DNA from 2 places in the Cupriavidus sp. FW305-26 genome. Region 1 is predicted to be linked to the other one. Evidence: predicted binding sites of a transcription regulator. Region 1 holds the regulator's gene; the other holds the start of a gene.
The links. The regulator sigma-54, encoded in region 1, starts transcription at its own class of promoters, with help from an activator protein. The targets are predictions, from matches to a motif close to TGGCANGNAANCTGCTTT.
Positions count from the first base shown of each region.

Region 2: a site for sigma-54 is predicted at 2,786-2,803, ahead of AC3WQZ_RS23010 (phenol hydroxylase subunit). Genes of this name have one in related genera too.

Region 1 is NZ_JBYTAH010000032.1:49,436-54,044, reverse strand. It holds gene hprK (HPr(Ser) kinase/phosphatase) at 1-443, opposite strand, end outside; gene ptsN (PTS IIA-like nitrogen regulatory protein PtsN) at 525-980, opposite strand; gene hpf (ribosome hibernation-promoting factor, HPF/YfiA family) at 1,437-1,787, opposite strand; gene AC3WQZ_RS18315 (RNA polymerase factor sigma-54) at 1,836-3,317, opposite strand; gene lptB (LPS export ABC transporter ATP-binding protein) at 3,452-4,252, opposite strand; gene lptA (lipopolysaccharide transport periplasmic protein LptA) at 4,321-4,609, opposite strand, start outside.
Region 2 is NZ_JBYTAH010000046.1:39,174-43,782, forward strand. It holds gene AC3WQZ_RS23000 (tripartite tricarboxylate transporter substrate binding protein) at 1-453, shown strand, start outside; gene poxR (phenol degradation transcriptional regulator PoxR) at 610-2,337, shown strand; gene AC3WQZ_RS23010 (phenol hydroxylase subunit) at 2,839-3,063, shown strand; gene AC3WQZ_RS23015 (aromatic/alkene monooxygenase hydroxylase subunit beta) at 3,114-4,109, shown strand; gene AC3WQZ_RS23020 (MmoB/DmpM family protein) at 4,142-4,423, shown strand; gene AC3WQZ_RS23025 (aromatic/alkene/methane monooxygenase hydroxylase/oxygenase subunit alpha) at 4,459-4,609, shown strand, end outside.

The sequences.
Region 1 (4,609 bases):
ACCCCGTGCATGGTCACGCGCGGCGCGGAGATACGCGACAGGTACAGGCGCAGGTGGTCGATCACCGCGGCCGACGACACCGGCGTGGTGAACAGCGGCGTGGACGAGCGCGTGCAGCGCAGTTCCAGGTCGGGCGGCGGCTCCATGCCGTCGGCGATCACCAGGAAGGGCGGCTCCAGCAGGATCAGCTCGCCCATCTGGCGCTTGCGGGTCTCGTCGTCCAGCCGCTGGTAATAAGTGATCTCGGGCTTGCCGAGCACCTGGATGCGGTTGGGGTGGATCAGATTCAGGTGGCCCACCAGGTCGGCGGCGGAGGTGGCTTCGCGGGCGAACTCCACATCGAAGGCGCGATCCGCACCTTCCAGGCCGGCCACCCACGAGAGTTTGATGTCGGCTGCGTTGTCGTCGAAGATGGACTGGGAGGTGACGCCGGTGAGTTCCATGCGGTATGACTGGTGGGGCGGTTTGCGAAGCGCCTTGGCGCCTGCCCGGTCTGGTGCCGGCCCGCTTGAGGGATCAGGGGATCAGGGATGCCATGCGATCAGCAACTGATGGACGGCATCGGGCGTGGGCAGCGTGGCCAGCCCTTCACGCATGTCGCGGTCGGAAAGCAGTTGCGCGATTTCGGACAGGATTTCCAGGTGCTGCTGCGTAGCCTGTTCGGGCACCAGCAGGAAGATCAGCAGCGATACCGGCTTGCCATCGGGCGATTCGAACGGAATTGGTTCGGCCAGGCGCATGAACGCGGCCAGCGGCTGCTTCAGGCCCTTGATGCGGCCGTGCGGGATTGCCACGCCGGCGCCCAGGCCGGTGGATCCAAGCGACTCGCGCGCGAACAGGTTGTCCGTCACGATGGCGCGCGCCACACCATGGTTGTTCTCGAAGAGGAGCCCGGCCTGCTCGAACACACGCTTCTTGCTGGTGACGCTGACGTCGAGGGTGATGTTGCCGGGTGGCAGCAATTTGGCCAAACGATTCATGGGCGATGCGCAGGATTTCAGTTAGCGGGCGGACCGTTCCGCCGGGCAGTGGGCTGGCTCCGGCCTGCCGTTGGCCTGGCCGGAGGCGTCCGGCCCATTATAGAGCAGCGACTACTCCCGCATTGTGCAGCGCAACGGGGCAAGCCGGTGCAGAAAGATACATGGTGATGCAATGGTGCCTCCGCGGCGGGGAGCCGGTGCACCGGTGCGGGGCACGGCCAGGATTCCCTCTCTTTGTATGGCGCAGCATACACCTTGGCGCAGCGCTTGCGAACACCCTTGCTCATTCGGGTGAAAAGCATCGGCTCCGGCGCCACAGCCGGGGCGCGCCGCCAGTGCGGGCGCGGCATGCCGGCGGCAACCGGGAACGCGAGGGCGCAAAAAAGCCGCGCTTCTTGGCGCGGCTTGCCTGTTCAATCCTGATTCAGCAGCCCGCTGCGGGGCTGCCGGGCACGGTCATTGCTGCATTTGCGCTGCGGCCATCTGGTACTTGACCGCTTCGCGGTCGTGGCCTTGCACGCGATCCTTGTAGCGGATCACCTGACGGTCCAGCTTGTCGACGAGTGCGTCGATCGCTGCATACAGGTCTTCGTGATGCGCTTCGACAAAGATGTCCTTGCCCTTGAGATGTAGATTGATTTCCGCGTACTGACGCCGGTCCTTTTCCTTATGGTTGTCGACAGAGAGCAGCACACTAACGCCAATGACTTGATCGAAATGCCTGACGATTCGCTCCAGCTTCGTTTCCACGTACTCACGCAGAGGGGGCGTGATGTCCAGGTGGTGTCCACTGATCTTGAAGTTCATAGCGCTTCTCCTTCTGAAAGAGCCTCACCAGGCAGGCGGTGGGCTCGGCTACAAAGACTTGCGGAGATTGACTGCGGGGATCTTCAGGGCTTCGCGATACTTGGCAACGGTGCGGCGTGCGACAACGAAGCCTTGTTCGCCCAGCAGTTCGGCAATGCGACTGTCGGAAAGGGGATTCCTCGGGTCTTCGGCTCCTATCAGTTGCTTGATCAAGGCGCGGATGGCCGTTGACGAAGCCGCGCCACCGGTTTCGGTGGACACGTGGCTGCCGAAGAAGTACTTCAGTTCGAAAGTACCCATCGGCGTTGCCATATATTTATTGGTCGTCACCCGGGAGATGGTTGACTCGTGTAAACCCAGTGTATCGGCAATCTCCCGCAAAACCAAGGGGCGCATGGCGATTTCGCCGTGGCTGAAAAAGTTCTTTTGACGCTCGACAATGGCCTGCGAGACACGCAGGATTGTGTCGAACCTCTGCTGGATGTTCTTGATCAGCCAGCGCGCCTCCTGCAGCTTCTGCTGCAGCCCGGCGGTGCCGGACTCACCCTTTGCGCCACGCAGGATTTGCGCATACATGTCATTGATGCGCAGCCTCGGCATCACATCCGGATTGAGCTGCGCGATCCAGCCGCCGCCACCCTTGCGCACGAACACGTCCGGCACCACGAAGTCCGCCTCCGGGCGGCTGTATGCATGGCCGGGGTAGGGCGCCAGCGAACGGATCAGTTCGTGTGCGGACTTCAGCGCCGCTTCATCCACCTGCAGCGCCTTCTTCAGCCGCGTGTAGTCGCGTACTGCGAGCAACTCCAGGTGGTTGGTCACGATGTTCAGGGCCAGTTCGCGCTGCGGGTGCGTCAGGCGCCGCAACTGCAGGGCCAGGCACTCGGCGGCGTTGCGCGCGCCCACGCCGGGCGGGTCGAAGCTCTGCAGCAGCGTGAGGATGGCGTGGACCTCCTCGATCTCGAACTCGAGTTCTTCCGGCAACTCCGTGCAGATCTCCTCAAGCGATGCGCTCAGGTAGCCATCGTCGTCGAGCGATTCGATCAGGAAGATGGCCAGGCCCTTGTCGCGCGCCGAGATCTTCAGCGGCGTGAGCTGTTCCATCAGGTACTCGCGCAGCGTGGGCTCGGCTTCGCGCAGCTGCATCGGCGTTTTTTCGTCCTCGTCGCCCTGGGGGCGGCGGGCAAAGTCGTCCAGGCTCCAGTCGCCGCTGCCATAGTCGTCGCCGTTGCCGCTGTCGCCATAGCTGTCGTCGTCAGCCGCGCCGTCGGCGCGGGCCTCGCCATTGCCCTGCGGCTCTGCCGGCGCGGGCGCCGGTGCGCTCTGCAGGTTGACCGAGCCATCGGCCGCCACGCGCAGCGGGCTTTCGATCCAGTCGTTCTCGCGTTCGAGCAGAGGGTTTTCCGTCAGTGCCTGTTCGACCTCTTGCTGCAGTTCCAGCGTGGAAAGCTGCAGCAGCCGGATCGACTGCTGCAGTTGCGGGGTCAGGGCCAGATGCTGGGAAAGGCGGAGCTGTAGCGACGGTTTCATGCGACCTATTCTATGCGCATCTTTCCGTTGTTGGAACGGAAATTGCTATCGCTTATGCGGTCTGATCGCTGCTGGCTGTGGCAGGCCCACGTGCGCCCGCGAATAGGCCTGCCGCTCCATGGCAGGCCGCTGCATCACATGCGGAAGTTCTCACCCAGGTAGACGCGCCGCACTGCGTCATTGGCGATGATTTCCTCGGGCTGGCCCGCGGCCAGCACCGTGCCTTCGCTGATGATGTAGGCGTGGTCGCAGATGCCGAGCGTCTCGCGCACGTTGTGGTCGGTGATCAGCACGCCGATATTGCGTGCCTTGAGGAAGCTGACGATGCGCTGGATCTCGCCCACGGCGATCGGGTCCACGCCGGCGAAGGGTTCGTCCAGCAGGATGAAGCGCGGCGACGACGCCAGCGCGCGCGCGATTTCCACGCGGCGGCGCTCGCCGCCCGACAGCGACAGCGCCGGGTTGTTGCGCAGGTGCGCGATCTGCAGGTCGTCGAGCAGCGAATCCAGGCGGCGCTCGATCTCGGCCTTGGGCAGTGGCTTGCCGTTGCTCACCTGCAGCTCCAGCACCGCGCGGATGTTCTCTTCGACGTTGAGCTTGCGGAATACCGAGGCTTCCTGCGGCAGGTACGACAGCCCCATGCGCGCGCGCTCGTGGATCGGCAGGCCGCTGATGTGGTCGCCGTCGAGCACGATATCGCCTTCGTCCAGCGCCACCAGGCCCACGATCATGTAGAAGGAGGTGGTCTTGCCCGCGCCGTTGGGCCCGAGCAGGCCGACCACCTCGCCGCTCTTCACGTCGAGCGAGACGTCCTTGACCACCGTGCGCGAGCCATAGCGTTTCTTCAGGTGGCGCACGACCAGCGTGCTGCCGCCGGCAAGGACGGTGGAGGCTTCGACGGAAGGCTTGTCGGCGATGGTTGCGGTATCGGTCATTGGCACAGTCTGGCGTTCAGGCGTTTCTGGCGCCGGCCGCATGCGATGCACGCAGCCGGCGCCAGGCGTCAGGGTTTGTTGGCAGGCGCGGGCGCCGGCTTCAGGTCCAGCGGCGAGCCGCCGCTGCCCGTGGCGCCGGCCTTCTGGTCCTGGCGCGGCGACAGCACCGCGCGCACGCGGCCGGACGGATTGGCGGCCGCGGCGTCGCCGCTACCGCCGCCGGCAGCCGTGTAGAACTCCTTGCGGCTGTCGTAGGTCAGCACCGCGCCGCGGATCTCGTCGACCTGCTTGGCGCCCTGCAGGCGCGCCATGCGGGCATTGCCGATCAGCTTGGAGTACTCCTGCTTGCCGTCGTAC
Region 2 (4,609 bases), on a different contig from region 1:
ATGGCCGGCGTCGACATGCTGCATATCCCCTACAAGGGCAGCGGCCCGGCCATGACGGACCTGCTGGGCGGCCAGGTCGACTACATGTTCGACAGCATCACCTCGGCCAGGCCGCATATCGAATCGGGCAAGCTGACGGCGATCGCGGTCACCACCAGCAAGCGCTCCAGCGCGCTGCCCAACGTGCCGACGGTGGCGGAGGCCGGCCTGCCGGGCTATGAGCTGTCGCCGTGGTTCGCCGCCTTCGTGCCGGCGAAGACGCCGCAGCCGGTCATCGACGCGCTCAACCGCGCCATGCTCGAGGCGCTGCGCAAGCCTGCGGTGCAGAAGCGGCTGGCGCTGATCGGCGCCGAGCCGATCGGCAGTTCGCCGGCGGTGCTGCGCGAGCACCTGGCGAAGGAAACCGACAAGTGGGGTGTGCTGATCCGCCAGCGGGGTATCCGGGCGGATTGAGCGGCCCGGACCAACGCGGTTCATAGGGAGACGCCCCCGGAAATGCTCCGGGGGAATGTCATTACCCTGCCCCCGTCTCCCTGGCACATAATGTGCGTAAGATGCCAGCCGAAAGGCACACTCGAGCGGATCACCCGCCGGCACTGAGGGGAGACAATGAGCAGTTCAACCGACAAGTTCTCGGCCACCATGCGCGATGGCCTGGCCGATCTCGCCCGCCGCCTGCGCTTCGCCATGGAGGAGGGTGCGATCTGGCTGGACGAGCAGCGCATGATCCTGATCCATACCGCCGCCCTGGGCGCGCTGCGCAAGGAACTGGTGGACACCCTGGGCATGGAGCGCGCGCGCGGCCTGTTCATGCGCATGGGCTTCCATTCGGGCATGCGCGATGCGGAGGTCGCGCGCAAGCTGCGCGCCGGCCACAGCGACTTCGGCCAGCTGGAGATCGGGCCCTGCCTGCATACCATCGAGGGGGTGGTGCGGGTCACGCCGGTCAAGGTCGACATCGACATCGCCGCCGGCATCTACGATGGCGAATTCCTGTGGGAAGACTCCTTCGAGGGCGACGTCCACCGCCAGCTGTTCGGCATCGTCGACGAGCCTGCCTGCTGGATGCAGATCGGCTACGCCACCGGCTACACCTCGGCGCTGATGGGGCGCACCATCCTGTACCGCGAGGTCGAGTGCATCGCCTGCGGCCATCCGCACTGCCGCATCATCGGCAAGCCGGTGGAAGCCTGGGAAGACGGCGCGCAGGCGCTGGCGCTGTACCAGCCCGATCCCGTGATCGAAACCATCATCGCCTTGCAGAGCGAGGTAGAGCACCTGCGCGCGCTGCAGGGCACCCCGGCCACGCCGGCCGACCTGGTCGGCACCTCGCCCGGCTTCCGTGCCGCCTGGGGCCTGCTGCAGCGGGCCGCGGCCAGCAACGTGACGGTGCTGCTGCTGGGCGAGACCGGCGTGGGCAAGGAGCGGTTCGCGCAGGCGCTGCACAGCGTGAGCGGGCGCGCCGATAAGCCCTTCATTGCCGTGAACTGCGCGGCGATTCCCGATGAGCTGATCGAGTCCGAGCTGTTCGGCGTGGAAAAGGGCGCCTTCACCGGCGCCAGCCAGTCGCGCCCCGGGCGCTTCGAGCGTGCGCATGGCGGCACGCTGTTCCTGGACGAACTGGGCGAGCTGTCGGCCTCTGCCCAGTCCAAGCTGCTGCGCGTGCTGCAGGAAGGCGAGGTCGAGCGCGTGGGCGGCACCGGCACGCGCAAGGTGGATGTGCGGCTGGTGGCCGCCACCAATGTCGACCTGGCCGAAGCCGTGAAGCAGGGCACCTTCCGCAAGGACCTGTACTACCGCCTCAACGTCTACCCGGTCACGATCCCGCCGCTGCGCGAGCGCCTGGACGACATCCGGCCGCTGGCCGAGCGCTTCGTGGCCCGCTACGGCGCGCGCCACGGCAAGCGCATCGTCGGCATCACCGACCGCGCGCTGGCCGAGCTGCGCCACTATGACTGGCCCGGCAATGTGCGCGAACTGGAGAACGTGATCGAGCGCGGCGTGATCCTGGCCAGCCAGGGCGGCCAGATCACCGCCGACCACCTGTTCCTGCCGGGCACCGTGGCACCGGTGGTGGATACCGCGCCGCGGCTGGGCGCGGGCGGCACCTTGCCAGACCTGCGCGAAGCCGCGGTCCATGCGCTGCTGGACCAGATGTCAGAGCAGCAACTGGCGCTGGGCGACGTCGAGACCGTGCTGATGGAGGCGGCCATGCAGCGCGCCGACGGCAACATGAGCCAGGCGGCGCGGTTGCTCGGCATTACGCGGCCGCAGCTGGCGTATCGGTGGAAGATGCGCGGTACGCGTGCCGGTAACGGGCACGGCAACGGTAACTGACGCCGTTTCCTCGCCTCAAGTGCCGAGGGTTTGCTCCCTCTCCCGCTTGCGGGAGAGGGAGCGCGCCGGTGGTCATCAACATCGATCGCGTCTTCCACGCGCCTCGAATTCCAGCTTCTTCCCCACTTGATCATTTGATGCAGCCCCTCCGGGCCGCGCATCGGCCCGAAGTTGCCCGATGCTGCACCGCGCCAGCGATTTTTCCCTGCCAGATCAAGTCTTCTCACCCAGGTTGCCCACGCACGCTGCTGCGCCGCAGGGCAATCCCATCCGCATCTGCTCGCTGCCCGCAAACGCCCGCCCGGCGCGGCTTTTGATCATTTGATTAAGACCTGTGCGCAGCTTCATCAATTCATCGATGCGTTTCGCGCGGACCTTTCCGGGTTAACGCGCACGCTCGCCATCGCCAATTCCCCGTAACCCTTGTCCCACAACGCTTCGCGCTTGCTGGCACGGTCTTCGCAGTAAGGCCTGCGTCCAGCCAACGCAACGGAGCGCGCCATGAACACCCCGTCGGTTCCCCTGTTCGAAGCCACGCCGCGCTATGTGCGGGTCGAGGGCCGCACCCCCGAAGGGTTTGTGCAGTTCGCCTTCAGCGTGGCCGACCCGGAGCTCAACGTCGAACTGATCATGCCGGAACCGATGTTCGAAGCCTTCTGCTGCGTCAACCGCGTGCGCTTCCTGCCCCCGCTGGAAACCGCGCCGCAGCCGCAAGCCGACGACTGACGCCGCAGCCACCGCATCACAAAGAGAGAAGGGATACAGGAGACCAAGCGATGCAAGTCGATATCAAGACCCAGCAGATCCAGCCGCTGCGCCAGACCTACGGCCATGTCGCGCGCCGCTTCGGCGACAAGCCGGCGTCGCGCTACCAGGAGGCGACCTACGACGTGCAGTCTGAGGTGAACTTCCACTACCGCCCCACCTGGGACCCAGGCTTCGAGCTGTATGACAAGCGCCGCACGGCGATCGTGATGCAGGACTGGTACGCGCTGAAGGACCCGCGCCAGTTCTACTACGGCGCCTACGTGACCGCGCGTGGGCGCCAGCAGGATGCAACCGAGAAGAGCTTTGCCTTCGTCGAGAAGCGCGGGCTGCTGCAGGCGCTGCCGGCCGAATGGCAGGAACGCCTGGCCGTTGGCTTGCTGCCGCTGCGCCATGTGGAGTGGGGCGCCAACATGAACAACTTCTACTGCGCCGACTATGGCTGGGGCACGGCCATCACGCAGGCCTGCACCTATTGCGCGATGGACCGCCTGGGTATCGCCCAATACCTGTCGCGCATCGGCATGCTGCTGGACGGCAATACCGGCGTGGCGCTGGAGCGGGCCAGGGTGGCCTGGCTGGAGAGCGCCGCGTGGCAGCCGCTGCGCCGCTTTGTCGAGCACACCTTTGTCACCGGGGACTGGTTCGAGACCTTCGTCGCACAGAACCTGGTGCTCGACGGACTGCTCTACCCGCTGGTCTACCAGCATGCCGACGCGGTGATCGCGCGCGCCTGCGGCACCGGGCTGGCGGTGCTGACCGAATTCATGAACGACTGGCGCGACGAGCACGCACGCTGGGTCGATGCCGTGATCCAGGCCGCAGCGGCCGAGTCCGACGCCAACCGCGCGCTGCTGTCGGGCTGGGCGCGCGCCGCCTGCGCCGAGGTGGCGCAGGCGCTGGTGCCGGTGGCCGATGCGCTCACCGGCGAAGACGGCGCGCAGATGGTGGCGCTGTGCCGCGAGCAGTTCGAAGTCCGCCTGGGCAGGCTCGGCCTGGCTGCCTGATCCGCCCACGACGTACCCCACGGAGACACGCCATGTCAGCCACCGCTGCCAACGTCTATATCGCCCTGCAGAACAACGACGACACCCGACCCATCATCGACGCCATCACCGAGGCCAACCCGCATGCGGTGGTGTCGCAGTTTCCCGCCATGGTCAAGATCGACGCCCCCGGCCACCTGACCATCGTGCGCGAACTGGTGGCCGGCAAGCTCGGCCGCGACTGGGACCTGCAGGAGATCCACCTGAACCTGATCTCGCTGTGCGGAAACATCGACGAAGACGAAGACGCCTTCACGCTGCGCTGGAACGCCTGACCGGGCAGCGGCACACAGAACATCACGGAGACATCATGGACGCACGCAAGAAGCTCAACCTGCGCGAGAAGTACGCCTCGATGACGCGGGACCTGGCCTGGGAAACGACCTACGAGCCGATGGACAAGGTCTTCCCGTTCGACAAGTACGAGGGCATCCGCATCCACGACTGGGACAAATGGGAAG